DNA from 3 places in the Leeia aquatica genome. Region 1 is predicted to be linked to each of the others. Evidence: predicted binding sites of a transcription regulator. Region 1 holds the regulator's gene; each other region holds the start of a gene.

Region 1 (7,285 bases):
TTGAATACCGCCAGCATGCTCATGGACGCGCGCGTTCCCTATGGGTGTGCAGCGGCACCAGATTGGTGCCGCTGCTTCGGATGGATATCCGTTTGACTATAGCGTCTCTGCTGCGTAATCGGCAAGGCGAGAACGCTCGCCGCGTTGCAGGGTCACGTGTCCGGAGTGCGCCCAACCCTTGAAACGGTCCACCACATAGGTCAGGCCGGAGCTGCCCTCCGTCAGGTACGGCGTATCAATCTGCGCGATATTGCCGAGGCAAATGATCTTGGTGCCGGGGCCGGCACGGGTGATCAACGTCTTCATCTGCTTGGAGGTCAGGTTCTGGGCTTCGTCGATGATCACAAACTTGTTGAGAAAGGTGCGCCCGCGCATGAAATTCAGGGATTTCACCTTGATACGGGCTCGAATCAGGTCACGGGTGGCGGCGCGGCCCCATTCCCCGGCTTCCTGGTCGCTCTGGTTAAGGACATCCAGATTGTCTTCCAGCGCGCCCATCCAAGGCGTCATCTTTTCCTCTTCTGTCCCCGGCAGGAAGCCGATGTCCTCGCCAACCGGTACGGTAACGCGAGTGACGATGATTTCCGTATAGAGCTTCTTCTCCAGCGTCATCGCCAGACCGGCTGCCAGTGTCATCAGGGTTTTGCCGGTACCGGCCTGCCCCAGCAGGGTGACGAAATCAATATTCGGGTCCATCAACAGGTTGAGGGCGAAATTCTGCTCACGGTTACGCGCGGTGATACCCCAGACATTGTTCTTCTGATGGGTATAGTCCTTCAGGGTTTCCAGCACCACCGTCTTGCCAGTTTGCTCTCGCACGATGGCACTGAAATCCTCCTGGCCACCGCCAAACAAAAATTCATTGACCATCAAGGACTTGCACAGAGGTCCGCTCAGCTTGTAGAAGGTACGCCCTCCTTCCTGCCAACTGCTCATGCCCTTGCTGTGTGCATCCCAGAAATCGGCAGGCAATTCCTGGAAGCCGGTGTACAGCAAGTCGGTGTCTTCCAGTACCTTGTCGTTGGTGTAGTCCTCGGCTGCAATGCCCAGCGCGCGGGACTTGATGCGCATATTGATGTCTTTCGACACCAGAATGACTTGCCGCCCAGGGTGCTGCTCGCGCAGGGCGGCGACCACCGACAGGATCAGGTTGTCGGCCTTGCCGAGCGGCAGGTGGGCCGGGGTAGTGGGGGCGAGCGGGGCGGTTTGCAGGAACAGATTGCCGGTGGCACCACCTTGAGAGGGTTCCGCCAGTGGAATGCCCTGGTCCAGGGTGCCTTCGGTGCCGCTGACCATCTGATCGAGGAAGCGGCTGGCCTGACGGGCATTGCGGGAGACTTCCGACATGCCCTTCTTGTTGTTGTCCAGTTCTTCCAGCGTCATCATCGGCAGGAAGATGTCGTGCTCATCGAAACGGAACAGGCTGGTAGGGTCGTGCATCAGCACGTTGGTATCCAGAACGAACAGCTTGGTGGCGACGGGGCTTTTCTTGCTGCGCTTGGCCGGGCTACCCATGCGGAATTTCCTTTCGTTGTTGGACAAGGACACGCTACGGTGAACAGATTACGCTTGCATGACACGCGCTTTCAAGGTGGCCAGTACGTTGGCCGCATGGCCGGGTACCTTGACCCCGCGCCAGGCTTCCACCAGTACGCCTGCGGGGTCGATCAGGAAGGTGCTGCGCTCAATACCGCGCACCTGTTTGCCATACATGTTCTTCATGCGGATTACGTCAAACAGGGTGCACAGGGCTTCATCGGTATCCGCCAGCAGCGGAAACGGATAGCCCATCTTCTCGCGAAAGCGGTCGTGCGATTTGACCGAGTCACGCGAGACGCCCACCACATCGGCTTGCAGGCTAGCAAATTCGGCGTGCAGGTCGCGGAAATCGTTGCCCTCGTTGGTGCAACCGGGCGTGCTGTCCTTGGGGTAGAAGTAGAGAACCAGCCAACGGCCTTGGCCGGGTGAGAAGTGGAACGGATTTACGCCACTGGCTGCGGCGGTGAACGAAAGTACAGTCTGGTTCAGCATGCAGGACTCCATGAGGCTTCAGTGTTCAGCATCGCTGATTCTGTGCGGGGATGCAAGGGGTTCGCGCAGCCTGATACCAGACTTGACATGGCATGCCTGCCACATAATATAATGATAATGGTTATCATTAATATATGGATGCAAACATGAACGCCATGATCATCGGTGCCGATACCCTGGGTAACATTCCGCAGCTGCTGCTGGACCATGGCATCCAGATTTCACGTCACATCACGGGTCGCAATGCATCGCACCAGCGCAAGCTGCCGGGCTTGCCCAAAGATACCCAGTTGCTGATCCTGTTCACGGATTTCCTGGGTCACAATGTGATGCGCCATTTCCGGGCTCTGGCGCAAGAGAATGGGGTGCCGGTGATGGCGTGCCGACGCTCTGTCTGTGCCATCAAGGAAACGCTGGTGCAGTGTGGCATCGGCCAGCCGTGCCAAGGTTGCCCCAAGCAGTCTGGCAAACGCAACCATTGAGCGGGCCAAACGGGAAATACGGTTCACCACCCTTTAACCGGCGGGCCGGGTAGTTTAAAATGCCGCTTTGCATAAGCCGTGAATCCCGACCATGTCGAACGCCCATATTGAAGCCCAGCGCGTACTGGATGAAGCTGATTGCCTGCATGACCACGCCGAGGTCGAGGCAGCACTGGCCCGCATGGCCAGCCAGATTACCAGCCGGCTGGCAGATCAAGACCCTTTGCTGTTCTGTGTGATGAATGGCGGGCTGATCGTTACGGGTCAATTGTTGCCGCGTTTGACCTTTCCCCTGCAGTGCGAGTACCTGCATGCCACCCGCTATGGCAAAGAAACTTCGGGTGGGCGTCTGGCCTGGGTGGTGAAGCCGACGGAGCCGGTCAAAGGCCGTACCGTTCTGGTGGTGGATGATATTCTGGATGAAGGGCATACCCTGGCAGAAATCGTGCGTTACTGTCGGGAAGAAGGTGCAGCCGAGGTGCTGGTGGCCGTGCTGGTGGACAAGCTGCATGATCGCAAGGCACCGGGCATCAAGGCTGATTTCATTGGGCTGGAAGTGGCCGACCGCTTTCTGTTCGGTTTTGGCATGGATTACAAAGGCTACTGGCGTAACGCACCAGGTATCTATGCGGTGAAAGGGCTGTAAGCCAGCCTGTTTGCTTCGTGCAGCCAACAAAAAAACCGGCCAGATGGCCGGTTTTTTTGTTGGCTGTCACCATCTTACTTCGGCACTGTGCCTTCCACGCCTTCCACATACCAGGTAATGCCATGCATGTCGCCATCAGACATGGTTTTGCCTGCGGCCACTTTCACGGCACCGGTGTTGTCCTTGATCGGACCGGCGAAGATCGGGGCTTTGCCGGAGATGATGTCGGCACGGCGAGCGGCCACCTTCTTCTTCACATCGTCCGGCAGGCTCTTGTTCAGTGCGCCCAGATCGATCATGCCTTCCTTCAGGCCCCACCAGATCGGTTCGTTCTTCCAGTTGCCATCCATCGCAGCCTTGACGGCCTTGGTGTAGTACACCCCCCAATTGATCTGGCTGGCAGCCAGGTGGGCATCAGCACCGAACTTGGTCATGTCGGAATCCCAACCGAAGGCTTTCACCTTCTTCTCCTGCGCGGTTTGTACCACGGCAGCGGAATCGGTGTTCTGCATCAGGGTATCCACACCTTGGGCGATCAGGGTTTCAGCCGCCTGGCGTTCCTTGGCCGGGTCGTACCAGCTGTTGATCCAGATCACCTTGACGGTGGCTTTCGGGTTGTTGGCGCGAGCACCCAGGGTGAAGGCGTCAATATTGCGTACCACTTCCGGAATCGGTACCGAGGCCACCACGCCCAGCTTGCTGGTCTTGCTGGTCAGGCCCGCCACATAACCGGCAAGATAGGCACCTTCATAGGTGCGGACATCGTAGGTGCCGACGTTCTTGTCACTCTTGAAGCCGGTGGCGTGCAGGAACACGGTGTTCGGGAACTGCTTGGCCACCTTCAGCGTCGGGTTCATATAGCCAAAGGAGGTGGTAAAGATCACCTTGTTGCCATCTTGCGCCAGCTTGCGGATCACCCGTTCGGCATCCGCCCCTTCCGGTACGCTTTCCACAAACGTGGTTTTTACCTTGCCTGGGAACATCTTTTCGACGGCCTGACGGCCTTGATCATGGGCGTAGGTCCAGCCAGCATCGCCCACCGGGCCTACATAGACGAAGCCCACCTTGAAGGGCTCGGCAGCATGTGCCACGCCAATGACCCCACTCACCACGAGGGCGGCAGTCAGCTGTTTGAGTACGGTTCTGCGCGAAATAACCACAAGTTGCTCCTTTGCATCAAAAGTTGCACCGTGACGGTGGGGGGTATGCGGGGCGGCCAGACGGCCGGGTTGTCATGAATTGTAGACCGTTTACAGCATGACGGGGGGATGCAGCAGCTTCTGCATCAGGTCGGGTTGATCAAGCCGCTTTAGCCACCACTGCAGGGCGTTGCCGCTATCGCTGGCTCGCCAGGCCAGATGGAAAGGGTGGGGTAAGCGTTGATCCACCACTTGCTTGTGGATCAAGCGACCTTCTCGCACATAAGGTTCAGCCAGCTCACGCGCCAGATAGCCACAGGCCAGACCGCTGAGCTGGATCGTCAGTTTGGTCCGCATGTCGGGGACATGCAGGATTTCCTGACCACTGAGAATGCCGGATGAACGTGGCGGCAGGCTGCGTGAGGTATCCGCGACGGCAACCGAGCGATGCCACAGGATGTCTTGTGGCTGCAGAGGCTCCGGCAATTCGGCCAGAGGATGATTGGGTGCGACACAGAACACAAAATCCAGCGACCCGATGGTACGGGTGGAGAAACCGCCGCCCGCCGGAGCGTCACCCGGCGCGCCAACCACCAGATCCGAGCGTCGGGTCAGCAGCGAATCCCAGGTTCCCCCCAATACCTCATGAGTGATGCGGATACGGGTGCCGCTACCTTGTGCATAGAAATCCGCCAGTATGGGTAGCAGTGCCGTACTGGGGAAGATGGTGTCCATGGCAATGGACAGCTCGGTCTCCCAACCTGTGGCTACCCGCTTGACCCGGCTTTCCAGCTCACCTGCCGCACGCAGCAGGTGGCGGCCTTCTCGTAGTAATTCCTGCCCGGCCGGTGTGAGCCGTGCGCGATGCCCGCTGCGGTCAAACAGCTTGACATCCATATCCTGCTCAAGCTTCTGCACGATATAGGTAATCGCAGACGGCACGCGGTGCAGCACTTCAGCCGCGGCAGCAAAGCTGCCCTGGCGATCGATGGTATCCAGAACGGTGAGGGCATCCAGACTCAGGCGCAGCATCTACAGACCTTCCTGTGTCCTGAAGTGTGCAGGGTCAGGCCTTGCCTGAACATCCCGACAACACCTGTTTCAGGGCGGGCAGGTCCAGGATTTCGATTTCCTTGTTGTGGACCCGGATCAGCCCCTGTTCCTGGAAACGCGAGAAGCCGCGACTGATGGTTTCCAGCTTGAGCCCCAGATAGCTGCCAATTTCCTCACGCGTCATGCGCAGCACAAAGCTGCGGGAGGAGTAACCGCGTAAGGCAAAGCGTTGTGACAGGTTCAGCAGGAAAGCAGCCAGGCGTTCCTCGGCCTTCATATTACCCAGCAACATCATGACGCCATGGTCTCGTACGATTTCACGGGACAGCACCTTGTAGAAATTATTCTGCAAGGAGGGGATATGCCGGCTCAGTTCCTCCAGGTCGGCAAACGGAATCTCGCAGACCTCGGAGTCTTCCAGCGCAATCGCACCGCAGCTGTGTGTCTCGGTGCTGATGGCGTCCAGCCCCAGCAATTCGCCTGCCATCTGGAAACCGGTGACTTGCTCGCGGCCATCTTCTGACAGCACGCTCATCTTGAAGAAACCCAGTCGCACCGCAAACAGGGAGCGCATGGCATCACCAGCCCGATACAGCGGCTCGCCCTTTTTGACTTTGACGCGCTGGGTGATGACGGTTTCCAGCTGGTTCATTTCATCACTGTTCAGGCCCAGCGGCAAACACAGCTCGCGCAGGCTACAACTGGAGCACGCTACCTTGAGGTGCTTGAGGGAAACTTCCTGAATAGGGATGGTGGAGGTATGGTTCATGCCAAATCGGTAGGTGTTGATACAGGTCAACCACGAACGGGCGGTGGATGGGCATAGTGGCAAAAACTGCTCACAACCCCGACCCAACCATGCCCGTCCTCTCGCTTGGTCAACATCATAGCCTGAATGCGGATTTTCCGACAGTGGCCGTCCCACGTGGCTGGGGACAAATGTTGTCTTTCAACATGGACGACATCGCCGCCTTCCCCGCACTTCGCCAGATTCGACAACCCCGGCTGAATGACGCAGCCGTCGGGCGAGCCTGGTCGCGCCCGGCGATCGGCCGTCTGCCGCCCGCGCTGTGCATGACGGAGTGCTGGCCGCGTAAGCCGGCGGCAGTTCAGCCTGTACAAGAGGCCATTACGCTGGAGTGGCAGCAGTGGTGCGCCTTGCTGGGCAAGCGTCAACCGACCCAGATGCAGCTGCATGTGTCAGCGCATCCACAGGTTTTTGCGCTGGCGCTGGCCGACTGGCTGCAGCGGCGTGACTCCGTGTCTCCAAGTATGCCTTGTGGCATCGTACTGTATCTGGGGCAGGCGGATGTGCCGGATTGCTCAGGCGTGCCTGGCGCAGACGTGATGCTGCGCAGCATGGCGGGGGGCGAGCCCGGTTTCCATGCCTCATGCCTCACCGTACTGCCCGCTGTGTTGCAACAGGCTGGCGGCAGGGTCGGTGTGGAACTGTGGCTGGGACAGCTCATGGATGCGGAGGCCATGGCGCAGGTGCATGCCTTGTTGCTCATGCAGCCCGCCCGGCTTTGCTTGCGGGGTGTGGTGGCGGCAGCCGTATCCGCCAGCCAGCTATTGCAACAAAAAGAACAGCTGTATCAGGTGCTGCAATGGCTGGATGAGCTGGGTTATGGCCATCTGGCGGGCGGCTGGTTTACCCGAGCAGATGACCCATGGCGGCATGCGCAGCGCCTCGGGCGCTTGATGTTGACCGGGGAGGGCGATCTGATCGCGGAGGATGGCGAGTGGATCGGGCTGGGACCCGGGGCCAGTACCTTGCTGGGTGCGGTCCAAGGCTGGAACAGCCCTGAGGCTGCCTACCTCAAACAGCTGCAGCAGGGCAAGCGCCCGTTGGCAGCGGCGCGCAAGCTGTCGCTGGATATCCTGATGCGGCGTGCGATGGCGCAGCAACTGCTCTGTCTGGGCTATCTGGACTT
Region 2 (7,285 bases), on a different contig from region 1:
GTTGCGCCAGCAGGGCAAGGGGGCGCGCTATGCCCTGCTCAATGCCGTGGTGATTGCGATCTACACCCTCAATGATGGCATGGGGGTACGGGCATCCGGCCATGCACTGGTGTACACGCTGTGGATTTTCTTTGTCGCTGCGGTACCGATCCTGCTCTGGGCCTGGTATGCACAGCGGGAGCCTTTGCTGTTGCAGATGCGGCAGCAGGGTGGGCGGGCATTGGTGGGGGGCGCGTTTACGCTGGGCTCCTATGGGGTGGCGTTGTGGGCGATGACACGGGCACCGGTCGCCATGGTGTCAGCCTTGCGCGAGACCTCCATCCTGTTTGCCTGTTTGATCTCGGCATGGGTGCTCAAAGAGCCGATGTCGCGGCGGCGCTGGCTGGCAGTGGGTCTGATCGGTGCCGGGGCGGTGACCATGCGTCTGGCGTAAGAGGAGGGCAGGGTGCGGATTACCGATTGGCCGGCGGACGAGCGTCCGCGCGAAAAACTGCTACAGCGCGGGGCGGAGAGTTTGTCGGATGCCGAGTTGCTGGCGATCTTCCTGCGGGTAGGGGTGACCGGCGTGTCCGCCGTGGACCTGGCGCGGCAGCTGCTGCAACGCTTTGGCTCACTGAATGCCTTGTTCGCTGCGTCGCAGGACGAGGTGTCCAGCGTACGCGGTCTGGGCGCGGCCAAGTATGCGCAACTGCAGGCGGTGCTGGAGATGGCGCGGCGTGCGCTGCTGGAAGACATGCAGCAGCAGCCGGTGCTGGGCAGTGTGAAGACGGTGAAGCAATACCTGGGCTTGCGACTGGGGCGCCTGCCACGCGAGGTGGTGCTGGGTCTGTTTCTGGATAGCCAGCACCGGCTGATCCAGTCGGCCGAGCTGGCGCGGGGTACCCTGGACCAGTGCGTGATTTACCCGCGTGAAGTCGCCCAGCAGGCGCTGGCATGCCATGCTGCCTCCTTGATTCTGGCGCACAATCACCCATCAGGCCGGCCTGATGCGAGTCCGGCTGACCATCAGCTGACCCGCAAGCTGCAACGCGCACTGCACTTGCTGGACATCCGTTTGCTGGATCATGTGATTGTGGCGGGAAACCAGAGTCTCTCCTTCGCCGAGCAGGGTTGGCTGTTGTCAAATGACACCCTTCATAGCGAAGAAAACGCACGCGGGGCTTGAGTTAGTTTGGCGTGCATGGTATAAATCACGCTTTTCCGAAATCCGCTATACGAAACTGGAGTCAGGGCCATGGCGCGAGTATGTCAGGTCACCGGCAAAGCGCCGATGACGGGGAACAACGTTTCCCATGCCAACAACAAAACCAAACGTCGTTTTCTGCCGAACCTGCAATATCGTCGGTTCTGGGTGGAAAGTGAGAACCGCTGGGTTCGTCTGCGCGTGAGCAACGCCGGTCTGCGTCTGATCGACAAGAAGGGTATCGATGTCGTTCTGGCTGATCTGCGTGCAGCAGGTGCGCTGTAATCCACGGTAACAGGGGCCTCATGGAGGCCCCAGCGATGAAAGGTTTGAATCATGCGTGAAAAGATCAAGCTGGAATCCACTGCGGGTACCGGCCACTTCTACACCACCACCAAGAACAAGCGTACCATGCCGGAAAAGATGGAGATCAAGAAGTTTGATCCCGTTGTCCGCAAGCACGTGATCTACAAGGAAATCAAGCTGAAGTAAGCTTCGGCGATTTTCACTGAAAAGCCCGCTCCCTGAGTGGGCTTTTTGTTTTGGTGCTTCTGCCCTCTGGGGTCAGCGATGGAACTATCAGGTCAGTGTCAATGTGGGGCTAGCCGTTACCGGGTGATGGGTGAGCCTTTGCTGGTGTTTGCCTGCCACTGCAAGGAGTGCCAGCGGCAGTCTGCCAGCGCATTTGGCATGGGTTTGTGGTGTCGGGTGCAGACGCGTGAGGTCAGCGGCGAACTCGCTACCTGGACCCGTCAGACGCCCAGTGGGCGCACCATGGACTGCTTGTTCTGCCCGCAGTGTGGCTCGCGGCTGTTCCATCAGCTACGGGACCAGCCCGCCATTCTCAGCATCAAACCCGGTACGCTGGATGACACCCGCTGGTTGCGCCCGGGCGCGCACATCTGGACCGATAGCGCGCAATGCTGGTTTGAGCTGGATCCTGGGGTGCCTGCCAGCCCCGGCAACCCGCCAGACTTCGCACCCCTGATCGAAGCCTGGCAGCGCCAGCAGGGCCTGCGCTGACTCAGCTGGCGCGAGCAGCCAGCGCGCGGGCGACGCGGGACTGGCTGGGGCGGCCCAGTGCATCACAGATGTACTGGCCTGCTGCGCACAGCGCGGTCATGTCCACGCCGGTGTGGATCTCCAGCCCGTTGAGCAGATAGAGCAGGTCTTCGGTGGCCAGGTTGCCGGTGGCGCCTTTGGCATAAGGGCAGCCGCCCAGACCGGACACCGAAGCGTCAAATACTGATACCCCGACCTCCAGCGCGGCGTAGACATTGCTCAGGGCCTGGCCATAGGTATCGTGAAAATGTCCGGCCAATTGTGGCAGTGGCACCTTGCGGCTTACCTGTTCAAACAAGGCGCGGGCCTTGCCTGCGGTGCCAACGCCAATGGTATCCCCCAGTGAAATCTCGTAGCAGCCCATCTGGTGCAGGCTGTCTGCCACGCTGACCACCTGCGAGGCGGCAATGTCCCCCTCATAGGGACAGCCCAATACACAGGAGACATAGCCCCGTACTGGCACGCCGGCTGCACGCGCACCTTCCACCACGGCGGCGACCCGCTCCAGGCTCTCTGCAATGCTGCAGTTGATGTTTTTCTGCGAGAATGCCTCGCTGGCGGCCACGAAAACGGCGATTTCATCCACCCCGGCGGCCAGCGCGCCTTCCAGCCCTTTGAGGTTAGGCACCAGTACCGGGTAGCGGACACCAGGCTTGCGCTTTAGTCCTGCGACAATCTCTGCATGGTCCGCCATTTGCGGTACCCACTTCGGGCTGACAAAGCTGGTGGCTTCAATCGTGCTGAGGCCAGCCTCTGCCAGGCGGTGGATCAGGCCCAGCTTGGTCTCGGTTGCGACCGGTTGTTTCTCGTTCTGCAACCCGTCGCGCGGGCCAACTTCGACAATACGTACAGCGGTGGGCAAGGTCATGCCGGGATCTCCGGGTCAACGCTTGAGCAGGCTGGCCAGCTTTCCGAGGCCCGCAATATCCTGCTCGGTTTTCAACAAGGCGCCCAGCAAGGGTACCCGCCCTTGTGAGGCATGGGCTTGCAGGGTCGCCGCTTCGATCTGTTTGGCTTGCAGCAGATGCAGCCAGTCCAGCAGTTCGGAGGTGGATGGCTTTTTCTTGAGCGACGGCAGCTCACGCAGCCCCAGGAACAGGGTCAGCGCCTCATGCAGTAATTCATCGCGCAGTGTGGGGTAGTGAACCCGGACAATCTGTGCCAGCGTGTCCCGATCCGGAAAACGGATGTAATGAAAGAAGCAGCGGCGCAAAAAGGCGTCCGGCAGCTCTTTCTCGTTATTGCTGGTGATGATGACGATAGGGCGCTGGCGGGCGGTAATGGTTTGCCGCGTCTCATAGACATCAAACGCCATGCGGTCCAGCTCACGCAGCAAATCGTTGGGGAACTCGATATCCGCTTTGTCGATTTCGTCGATTAGCAGTACACAGCGATCATCGCGATCAAAGGCCTCCCACAGCTTGCCCCGCACAATGTAATGGCCAATGTCGGAGACGCGAGGATCCCCCAGCTGTGAGTCCCGCAGGCGGGAAACAGCATCATATTCATACAGGCCATGCTGCGCCTTGGTGGTGGACTTGATGTGCCAGGCCAGCAAGGGCAGCTGCAGGGCGCGGGCCATTTCTTCGGCCAGCAGGGTTTTGCCGGTGCCGGGCTCCCCCTTGATCAGCAGTGGCCGTTCCAGCGTGATGGCGGCATTGACGGCCAGCATCAGCTCCGGCGGCGCGACATAGCGGTCACTACCGGCAAAGCGCAGCTCGGACATGCTTACAGCTCCGACATCGCAGACTGGATGTCATCCAGTGTGATGTGCCAGTGAGCGAGTATGTGTTGAAATACGGCAATTTCCACTTCTGACAGGTCGTGATCGCTCTTGCTGATATCCAGCAGTATGGCAGCGGTCAGCAAGCGCTTCTTCGGGTCGGTGACGCAGTCCAGCATCTCGTCGAGCCGCGCGCTGGATACCAGCTGGACGTGACCCTCGGCATCCATTTCGTCCGACAGGTCGCCCAGGTAGTCATGGAACACCTGGGTAAAACTTTCCCGGCTGATGCCGATCACATCATAAATGTTCAGCTCGTCCAGCAGCTCGATTTCATGGGGGTGCACATCGGCATCGGTGATGATCATCATCGCCAGGATGCGTGCCATGGCTTCCGGGCTGTTCAAGGCGTAATGTTTCATTCAGGCAGTCTCCAACGGGGGGAACAGGGCTTGGAAGTCAGCAGGCAGGCGCAGGGGCTTGCGGCTGGTGTAGTCAAAGCAGACCATGGTGGTTCGTGCACGGGCCACTGGCTGTCGGCTCGCGGCATGGCTGACCTGATACGTCAACTCAAAGCCATGCGGGTGCCATTCGGTAACGGCCAGTTGAAAGCGCAGCAGGTCGCCATGGAAGGCTTCAGCCAGATATTGCACGGCGAGGTCACGCAGGATCAGCCCGGCGTCACCGATTTTCAGCTCGGTGTGGCCGAGGCTGTGCAGAAAGCGGACTCGCGCCTCATGCAGCAGCGAGACCAGTGCATCATGCCCCAAGTGCTTGCCATAGTTGACATGCTGGATGCAGACCGGCATCTCGGTCTGAAAGTCATGTCGGGTCAGGGCAGGCAAGGTCAGTTTGGGCATGGAAACCACGGGTAATCCGGATAGCTGCCAGTGTAGCATCCTGCGGGTGCTTGGCAATCTTTGCTTGCTTTTCCTGGCGGGGTAACCTGTACTGAGATATGGGCATCTCCTCGCTGGACGTGGTTTCGGCTGACCTGGATCAAGACATGAAGTCGAGGGCAGGCATAGGCTGGAATGGTCAATGTGTGAACAGGAGGTCGATATGTATCAGCGTATCTTTGTACCGGTAGATGACAGCACCACCTCTGCAGCAGCCCTGAAGGAGGCAGTGCGCTTTGCGCAGGACCAGCATGCCGTGGTGCGCCTGGTACACGTGGTGGATCTGGCACAGTTTTTCTGGGGGGGCGCAGAGTTCATTGATACCTCCGAGTTGCAGAAAAGCTTGCTGGAGGCCGGGCGCAAGGTCTTGGCCACGGCGGAAGCTGAAGTCAAGGCAGCCGGTGTGCAAGTGGACAGCGAACTGCATCAAACCTATGGCGAACGGATTTCCCGTGTGATCGTGGACGATGCCAAGGCCTGGAATGCGGATATTGTGGTGATGGGTACCCATGGCAAACGTGGCTTTGATCATTTGCTGCTGGGGAGCGTGGCCGAGGGGGTGATGCGCATGGCCGTGACGCCGATCCTGATGATCCGCGCCGAATGATCATGCGGCAGCACTGATCGGGCTGCCGCAGAAGGGAGTGGGGTTGGACTGGAACCATTTGCTGGTGCTGGATGCGGCAGGTCTGCAGGATTTCCGTGAAGGATTGGCGGATCATGCCACCACCATTGAGCGTGAAGTGGCACGGCTTAAGCGCAACCCTGCAGAACCCATGCCTTTGGTCGAGCTGTTCCGCGCCTTCCATAACATCAAAGGCGATGCGGCGCTGTGCCGGGTGGAGTGGGCGGTGGAGCTGGCGCACCCGATCGAATCCGTGCTGGCGCGCTTGCGCAGTGGCGAGCTGCTGTTCAGTGAGCTGCTGGGTGAGGCCATCCTGCTGGCGGTGGACCGAATGGAAATGGCGGTGGAAGCGCTGCTGCAGCGCAAGCCGCTGGAAAGCCTGCGGCTGGCCGCCTTGCTGCAAGCGTTGCAGCGACTGGCCGCGCAAACTGCGGGGCAGATGGACCTTGCCGCGGCCGGGCTGATTGAAGCGGTCACCGGCTTTCGGCCAACCCAGGTCAGCCTGCCGTCACGGGGTGGCTCGGTCATCCCCAAGAGTGCGGAGCGGGTGGCGGAGGACCTGCGTTTCTTCCGCAGTCTGGCTTTGCAGCTGGAGAGCCGCTCGCCTTTGCTGCGCGGGCGCACGGCCCGCAACCTGCGTCTGGCGCAGGATACCAACCGCGAGGCAGGCAACCTGATTGATCCGGTGCAGCTGGAGGCTGCGGTGTATATCCACGATATCGGCATGATGTTCCTGCCGGAATCGGTATGGCTGAAGGTGGAGCGGCTGACCGACGCGGACCGGCAGGCGCTGCACACTCACCCGGGGTTTGCCGCTGAGTGGTTGGCCCGGGTAGAAGGCTGGCAGGATGCGGCACAAATGGTGTTGCAGCATCATGAGATGCCGGATGGTGCCGGCTATCCGAACCGGCTGCCGCATGAAGCCATTTGCAATGGCGCCCGGCTGCTGGCGATTGTCGATGCCTTCGAGGCCGTGATGCAGAAGCACCGGCACCGCGGGCAAAATCGCTCGGCCTTGCGTGCCATTGCCGAGATCAATGCCTGTGACAATCAGTTTGCCCCCGAGTGGATTGGGCCGTTCAATCAGGTGATCCGGCGCGCGCTGGAAGCCTGACCCCTGTTCCTTGGTCCAGATTGTGGACCGGCTGTCGGTCATCTCCTTGAGCTTGACGGAGGCTTGCCTAGGCTGAAGGCGGGCACCCCCGCCCTCACTCAGGAGCATCCTCATGGCGACCACCCTGCGCGCAAGTGCGCCCACCAACCCGGCAGCCGATCCGCTAGGCCTGCTGGCCGAACTGGCCGGTACCTGGATCGGCAATGGCTTTAACCTGATTGCCCTGCCCAACAAGGCGGGCAATAGCATTTTCCGGCTGAAGATCAATGCCACCAAAGAATCGCTGGTGTTTACCCCGGTGGGGGCACCGATCCCGAACCGGGGTTCCCTGCAAGGGGACATCGAGATGGGCTGTTTGACCTATTTCCAGCGGGTCAACGATGCCAGCAGCAATGAGCTGCTGCATCTGGAGCCGGGGCTGTGGCTGAATGTGCCTTCCACCACCGCACCGGCGGAGCCGCCTACTGTGGTGCGTCAGGCCACCATTCCCCATGGGGATTCCATGCTGGTGGTCGGCAATGCGCTGAGCCATGCCGGGCCGCCGCAGATTCAGCCGGTCAGCACCACGCCCACCGGACCTACCCCTTTTCCGCTGGGTTATCTGGACCCTTACCAGACGGCACCGGTCCCGCCAGGCTTTCAGGTTAGCAACCCGAATGCCTCGCTGGTAGATGCCATC
Region 3 (7,285 bases), on a different contig from region 1:
TTCCTGAGTACCGCGACGGCCGTCACTGCCGTCGCATTCAGTGCCTTCAAGCGCATGCTGTTGCTGTACAACGTCATCAGCTGGCTTCCTTTCCTGCTGCAGCTGTTGTTCAGTTCACAGTCACAGGCTTTCCTGCTGGGATTAGGCGGCCTGCTCTACCTGACGGTGACGCTGATCTATGGCTGGGGTGTACACCGCATCTACCACAACGGCGTGATGCTGCAGGTGACCAATGCTCAGCTGGTGGCCGATTTGTCCGCATCCAAGACCGAGCTGGAGCGTGCCTTGCAGCGCAGTGAAGGGCTGGCACGCCGTGATGAGCTGACAGGGCTGTATAACCGCCGGGAAATGTGGGTGCGCCTGGATACCCAGCTCAAGCTGCAGCAGCGGCTGGAGCAGCCCTTCTGCTTTGCTTTGCTGGATCTGGATTTTTTCAAATCCATCAACGATCAGCACGGCCATCTGGTAGGCGATGAGGTGTTGCGTACGCTGGCCCAGCTAACACAAAGTTGCCTGCGCGACATCGACTTCATCGCCCGCTATGGGGGTGAAGAATTTGCCGTCATCCTGCCGCAAACACGGCTGCAAGAGGCCGAGCAATCCATGGAGCGTTTACGCCAGCATGTGGCCGCGCACAGCTTGCAGGTAGATGGCCAAAGCTTGCGGATCACGGTGTCGATCGGGCTCACCCAGTATCGGGCTGGGGAGCCCTTGAACATCACCCTGGCACGTGCGGACAGCGCCCTCTACCAAGCCAAGGCAGCGGGCCGCAATCAGGTCATTTGCGATTTTGACGTGCTGCAGTCCCGCTGAATACGCTTACTGTTTGCGCAACAACAGTCCATTCAGGTAGTCGCCCTCCGGGAAGGACAGCGCGCTGGGATGATCCAGATCGGCATGCAAACGTCCGATGACCTGTGCCGAGACCCCAGCATCCAGCGCCGCGCCCGCCACCACCTTCTGGAACAGCTCCACCCCCATGCCGCCCGAGCAGGTAAAGGTCGCCAGATGACCGCCCGGCTTCAGCAGCTTCAAAGCCCACAGGTTGATGTCCTTATAGGCGCGGGTCGCTTTGGCCACGTGCGCGGCGGTCGGGGCAAATTTGGGCGGGTCCAGCACGATCAGGTCAAACTGGCGGTTCTGGTCCCGCAGACGGCGCAAATACTGGAACACATCGGCCTCGACCCACTCTGCACGGGCAGCCTCCATACCGTTGAGCTGCTGATGCTGCCGCGCCAGTTCAAGCGCTTCGGCTGAAGAATCGACCGACAGCACCGAGTTGGCCCCAGCCTGCAGTGCTGCCAGTGAAAAGCCACCGGAGAAGCAGAAGCAGTTGAGCACATCCGCGCCCTGCGCCAGTGCAGCCACCCGCTGCCGGTTCAGCCGCTGGTCCAGATAGAAGCCGGTTTTCTGGCCGCTGACGATGTCCACCTGATAACGCAGCCCGTGCTCTTCGATCATCACCGGCGCATCCGGCGCATTGCCACGCAGCGGACCGCTGACCTGCTGCAGCCCCTCCAGTGCGCGCACCTCAACATCTGAGCGCTCGTAGACTTGCTGGATGCCGGTCAGTGCCACCAGTTCATCGACTAGCACATCACGCCAGGCCGCCGCACCGGCAGACAGCAGCTGTACCACCAGCCAATCGCCAAAACGATCAACAATCACCCCCGGCAAGCCATCCGACTCGGCATGCACCAGCCGCATGGCATTGGTCACCGCGTGCAACGGCTGGCGGGCCGCAATCGCTGCGCTGAGGCGCCGCTGAAAGAACGCACGGTCCACCGTGTCGCGCTCTTGCGCCGTCCATACCCGCGCCCGAATCTGTGACGCCGGGCTGAACGCGGCCCAGCCGAGGAAGGTGTGATCGTGCGCCCGCACGGCGACGGTCTGCCCCGCCTCCAGCCCCTCCGGTTGCTGTGCCACCGCACCGGAAAATACCCAGGGGTGCCGCTGGCGCAAGGACTTCTCGCGACCGGGTTTCAGGATCAGGTTGGGTGTGGCTGGGCGGGTTGACATGGTCTTCTCCAGGCAGATGAAAATGAAACCGCCCCCAGTGCGGGGGCGGAGCATGCAATGCTAACGGCGAGCTACAGGACCATCAGTCACCGTAGCGACGACGGCCTTCCGGGCGGCCCTCAGAACGGCCACCACGGCGATTGCCATCTTCAGACCAGCGACGCTCGGTCGGACGGCCACCATCGCTGTGCGGGCGGCGCGGTGCCGATTCAGCCTGACCGTCACCGTAGCGACGGGCCTGACCTTCGCCGCGGTTGTCCTGGCTGAAGCGACGCGGTGCACCTTCGGTACGGCCTTCTTGCGGGAAACGACGGTTTTCGCGCGGTGCGCCATCACGGAACGACACGCCCTGACCTTCGCCACGCGACTGGCCGTCACGCTGACCCCAGCTACGTTGCTCGCCGTCGCGACGCGGGCCCGAGAAGCCACGACCCTGACCACGGCCTGCACCGTTGCGCGGTGCACCCGGCTTGCCACCGGCGGGGCGCGGCTTCACGCGCGGCTCCAGCCCCGGCACCACGGCGGCGAAAATACGGTTGCCGATGAAACGCTCGATCCGCGACAGCAGACCGCGCTCACGCGGCGACACCAGCGAAATGGCCACACCGCTACGACCGGCACGGCCGGTACGGCCAATGCGGTGGACGTAGTCTTCGGCGTTCTTCGGCAGATCGTAGTTGATCACATGGCTGATACCGTCAATGTCGATACCACGCGCGGCCACGTCGGTCGCCACCAGCAGGCGGACGTGGCCGTTGCGCAGCTGGGTCAAGGTCCGGTTGCGCTCGCGTTGCTGCATGTCACCATGCAGGGCAGCGGCAGCCCAGCCTTCATTGGCCAGGTGGTCAGCCAGATCATCGGCATCCAGCTTGGTCGCGGTAAAGATGATGGCTTGCTGCAAAGTCTGGTCGGTCAGCAGATGACTGAGCAGCTTGCCCTTGTGTGCCAGATCATCGGCATAGTGCAGGCGCTGCTCGATCTTGCCTTGCTGGGCCTGAGCCGCAGCAATCTGGATGCGTTGAGGCTCACGCAGCAGTCGGTGGGCCAAGTTGCCTACGGCGCCATCCAGCGTAGCGGAGAACAACGCGGTCTGGCGCGCAGACGAAGTCATCGCGCAGATGGCTTCCACGTCGTCGACAAAGCCCATGTCCAGCATGCGGTCGGCTTCATCCAGCACCAGCATTTCCAGCTGGGACAGGTCGATACGGCCACGCGACAGATGGTCCAGCAAACGGCCCGGGGTGGCGATCAGCACTTCGAACGGGCGCGACAGCAGGCGGTTTTGCACCGGATAAGGCATGCCGCCCACGATCGTCACGGTCGCAAAGCGGGACAGGAACTTACCGTACTGGCTGGCGGCAGTGGACACTTGGGTCGCCAGTTCACGGGTCGGGACCAGCACCAGTGCGCGCGGGCCAAAATAGCCTGCCGGGCGCGGGGTGCTGGCAATGCGTTGCAGCGCAGGCAGCAGGAAGGCAGCGGTCTTGCCGGTACCGGTGGAGGCCGAAGCCATCACGTCAGCCCCTTCCAGCAGTGCCGGAATGGCGGCCGCCTGGATCGGGGTGGGTTTTTCATAGCCGGATTCTTCCAGGGCACGCAGTACGCGCGGGTCCAGATGAAAATCGGCAAACATGGGGGTGGCGGTTTCGACCGTCATGCGGCTTCCTATCAAAGCAAAATGGTTACTACGCGAGCAGGCAGAATGCGTCCCTGCTACCCGCGTTACCATAGGCAACGGGCTGGCTGCAGACACAAGAATTCGGACAGATTGCTAGCGCACGACATCGACGCTAACCGGAGAACCACATCTCAATGTGGCAAGACACGCAGCCAGAAAGGCCACGGAATACAGTCAGGGTTCGATGTTGAAGCCCCGGAAACAGACCGGGCTGCTGCCCCTCAGGACAGACAGCCCGAGACTATAATGATTTTCTCAATAAAAATCAAGCACTTTTTGCTATGCAGCATTCGTACCCTGCGCGGCTGCGTTTTCAACGCTTCAGGTTGTCGCGAATTTCGCGCAGCAACAGCACTTCTTCACTGGGTTCTGCCGGGGCCGCAGGCGCTGCCACTTCTGCTTTCTTGAAGCGGTTCAGCTGCTTGATCACCAGAAACACCGAGAACGCCACAATCAGGAAGTTGACGATGGTATTGATGAAGGCACCATAACGCAGCACCACCGCGCCGGCATCGGTCGCCTCCTTCAGGGTGGCATACGGTGCGGCGGCCTTGGTGCCTTCTTTCAGCACCCAGTACAGGTTGGCAAAGTCCATATTACCCAACAGCATGCCAATCGGCGGCATGATCACGTCGTCCACCAGCGATTTGACGATGGCACCAAAGGCAGCACCAATGATGACGCCCACCGCCAGATCGACCACATTGCCCTTCATGGCAAACTCTTTGAACTCTTTCAACATCGGGTACCTCCTTCAATATGGGACACACAGCGTGTTGCATTATTCAAAGTTGCTGACCGACTGTACAGTCGGCAAAGGTTAAGGATGGTTACCGCTTCCGGGACGACAGGCGCCGGAGGTAGACCGTGATCTCTTCGCGGTCGTGATACAGCTGCCTTGCTTCGAGTTGATGCGGCACCCCGCTCAGGCGCTCCCGGATTTCGTCAAAGCAACGCTCCACTTCCGCCAGACGCTTTTTCATCGGCAGCTTGAGGTTGAAGATTGCTTCGCGCGCCAATCCGTCGGCCAGCCAGTCCGCCATCAGGCGCGCCACCCGCACCGGCTGCTCTACCATGTCGCACACCAGCCAGTCGACCGGCTGGTCAGGCCGGAAGCGGAAGCCATCCTGCCGGAAGTGTCGCACTTGCGGGTGACCTTGTACATTGCCTTTGAGTGGGCCATTGTCCACCGCCAGCACCTTGAGCCCCCGCGTAATTAATTGCCAGGTCCAGCCCCCGGGGGCCGCGCCCAGATCCACCGCACGCATGCTGCTTTTGAAACGCTGCTGTTCCTCTTCAGCGCTCATGAACACCTGGATGGCTTCTGCCAGTTTAAGGGTCGATCGGCTCGGTGCCTCAAACGGCATGCGCAGACGTGGAATGCCTTGCGGCCATTCGCTGCGGTTGCCTGGCATGGCCAGTGCCAGATGCACCTGGCCGTGGTTACGCCAGAACAGGACCAGCCGCACACCATCCTCCGGCCCCACCAGCACACCGGCCTGCTGCAGCGCAGGAGCCAGCTTGTCACCAAAACGGCGGCAGAACCCGGACAACTCTTTGGCTTCGTTGGTGTCTGCCGTCTCCAGCCAGACGGAGCCCACTTTGAGAGGCAAACCCTGCAGCGCCGTCAGCAAGGGGGTCAAACGGTCGCGCTCCGGCAGACCGGTCAATTCGCCCACCTCCAGCAGCAGCTGCCGCGCAAAGATCAGGTCGGCCCATTGTACCTGTTGCAAACGGCGGTCCGGACGCACACTGCACAGCCGCACAAAACCACTGCCCGCCTCCGCCTCTACACTCACCTGACAGCCGAGTTTCAGCCCTGCCTGCAGCAATTCCTCACCACACTCCGCCTCAAACCCGGCGCGGCAATAGGCCAGCAGGCCGGTAATGGGCAACTCTGACGACAAGGAGACGGTACGGCGCATGCGAGGCTCTGGCAAAGACAATATGGCAGCGGATTGTCCTCTTCCGCACGGGGGACGACAAGCGGATTCTGGAGGCCCCCGTTTGCGACTGCGCAAGCCGCGTGCAGATAACCCCTTGAGCGAGAGGGGAATTTGACGCGGATCAAGTGCAAACCGTTCAGACCGGCGTTAGATGGAGGCATGCCCCGAACTCGGGTACCGCTTTCATTTCACATGGAGTAATCATCATGCCGCAATGGATCACCGTCCTGTTCACCACAGACATCGGCTTACTCAGCATGGCGGTCATTGCCTTCATTCTGGTGATGGCGACTTATCTGTTCTTCTTCGTGCGACGCCATGTGCGTGAGGACAGCCTGGCGCACGACCGCCAGAGCCAGAAGCTGCCGCAGTAAACGGCAACGCCGGCTTCGGGTACACTAGGGCGCATGAAGCGCAAACCCACCCCGACGCCTGCCCCCGATTGCCCTTGTGGCAGCACGCTGCCTTTGATGCAGTGCTGCCAGCCCATCCTCAACGGCCAGCAAGCGGCGCCAACCGCGGAAGCGCTGATGCGCTCCCGCTACACCGCCTATGTGCTGAAAGACGTTCACTGGCTGCTGGCCAGCTGGCACAGCCGTACCCGTCCTGCCGAGCTCGATCTGGCAGCGGATGACAGCCGCTGGCTGGGGCTGACCGTGCACGAGCATCAGCAGCAGGATGCGGACCACGCGACAGTGCGCTTTACCGCCCGCTACAAGGTCGGCGGCCGCGCTTGGCGATTGCATGAGCGCAGCCGCTTCGAGCGCGAAGCCGGACTATGGGTCTATGTGGATGGGGAGCAAGACCCGGCAGCGTGATGCTGCCAAAGGGCCTGCCGATGGGCATGGCCTGCTTCAGGCCTGCCCGGCCAGATAACGCCGCTCCCACGGCGTGATTTCATTGTAGAAACTGGCCAGCTCCATTTCCTTGCTGGCAATGAAGGCGCGGGTGAATTCGGCACCGAACAAGCGTTCGGCTGTCCCCTGCTCTTCCATGCGCTGCAAGGCGGCGTCCAGCGTGCGCGGCAGGGTGACCGCCTCCCCATAGACATTGCCGGTGGCGGGCTCATCCGGCTGCAAGCCTTCAGCCATGCCCTGCCAGCCGCTGACCAGACTGGCGGCCAGTGCCAGATAGGGGTTGGCATCGCAACCCGGCAGGCGGTTTTCTACCCGACGCGCCGCCGGCCCGGACAGGGGAATGCGCAGACCCACCGAGCGGTTGTCATAGCCCCACGCCAGATTGATCGGCGCGGCGGAGCCTTTGACAAAGCGCCGGTAAGAATTGACGTGCGGGGCAAACAGCGGCAACAAATCCGGCAGATAGCGTTGCTGACCAGCAATGAAGCCATAGAACGCCGCCGAGGGTTCGCCATCTTCGCCACTGAACACATTGCGCCCCTGCTCATCCACCACACTCTGGTGAATGTGCATCGAGCTGCCCGCCACACCGGCAATCGGCTTGGCCATGCACACCACCAGCAAGCCGTGGCGAGCGCCAATTTCACGCAGCGCATACTTGAACAGGAAGGTCTGGTCGGCCAGCTCCAGCGCAGGGCCGTGCTTGAGATTGATCTCGAACTGGCCCGGCCCCATCTCGTGAACGAAGGTATCACCATCAATGCCCAGCACCGGCAGGGCAGCGT

What was found. Region 1 encodes FNR, which switches genes on or off when oxygen is low (the NO sensors DNR and NnrR bind a similar motif). Its sites were predicted from a motif close to TTGATNNNNATCAA; they were not measured.
Region 2: HF682_RS11470 (universal stress protein) is a predicted target of FNR. The motif match lies at 4,958-4,971, and genes of this name have one in related genera.
Region 3: HF682_RS17345 (DUF3149 domain-containing protein) is a predicted target of FNR. The motif match lies at 5,755-5,768, and genes of this name have one in related genera.

The regions. Positions count from the first base shown of each region.
Region 1 covers NZ_JABAIM010000001.1:52,077-59,361, forward strand. Annotated here, with positions in the region: gene HF682_RS00345 (ParA family protein) at 1-23, opposite strand, end outside; gene HF682_RS00350 (PhoH family protein) at 97-1,515, opposite strand; gene HF682_RS00355 (peroxiredoxin) at 1,564-2,031, opposite strand; gene HF682_RS00360 (DUF2325 domain-containing protein) at 2,178-2,513, shown strand; gene HF682_RS00365 (hypoxanthine-guanine phosphoribosyltransferase) at 2,605-3,159, shown strand; gene HF682_RS00370 (BMP family ABC transporter substrate-binding protein) at 3,234-4,319, opposite strand; gene HF682_RS00375 (LysR family transcriptional regulator) at 4,410-5,330, opposite strand; gene fnr (fumarate/nitrate reduction transcriptional regulator Fnr) at 5,365-6,120, opposite strand; gene HF682_RS00385 (hypothetical protein) at 6,291-7,285, shown strand, end outside.
Region 2 covers NZ_JABAIM010000002.1:490,540-497,824, reverse strand. Annotated here, with positions in the region: gene HF682_RS11515 (EamA family transporter) at 1-433, shown strand, start outside; gene radC (RadC family protein) at 446-1,165, shown strand; gene rpmB (50S ribosomal protein L28) at 1,235-1,468, shown strand; gene rpmG (50S ribosomal protein L33) at 1,520-1,675, shown strand; gene HF682_RS11495 (GFA family protein) at 1,754-2,206, shown strand; gene HF682_RS11490 (hydroxymethylglutaryl-CoA lyase) at 2,208-3,113, opposite strand; gene HF682_RS11485 (AAA family ATPase) at 3,129-3,971, opposite strand; gene HF682_RS11480 (hypothetical protein) at 3,974-4,390, opposite strand; gene HF682_RS11475 (acyl-CoA thioesterase) at 4,391-4,828, opposite strand; gene HF682_RS11470 (universal stress protein) at 5,031-5,474, shown strand; gene HF682_RS11465 (HD domain-containing phosphohydrolase) at 5,518-6,606, shown strand; gene HF682_RS11460 (heme-binding protein) at 6,719-7,285, shown strand, end outside.
Region 3 covers NZ_JABAIM010000005.1:168,776-176,060, forward strand. Annotated here, with positions in the region: gene HF682_RS17320 (GGDEF domain-containing protein) at 1-813, shown strand, start outside; gene HF682_RS17325 (class I SAM-dependent rRNA methyltransferase) at 820-2,019, opposite strand; gene HF682_RS17330 (DEAD/DEAH box helicase) at 2,102-3,676, opposite strand; gene mscL (large conductance mechanosensitive channel protein MscL) at 4,011-4,439, opposite strand; gene rlmM (23S rRNA (cytidine(2498)-2'-O)-methyltransferase RlmM) at 4,528-5,622, opposite strand; gene HF682_RS17345 (DUF3149 domain-containing protein) at 5,850-6,017, shown strand; gene HF682_RS17350 (YchJ family protein) at 6,051-6,461, shown strand; gene HF682_RS17355 (glutamine synthetase family protein) at 6,498-7,285, opposite strand, start outside.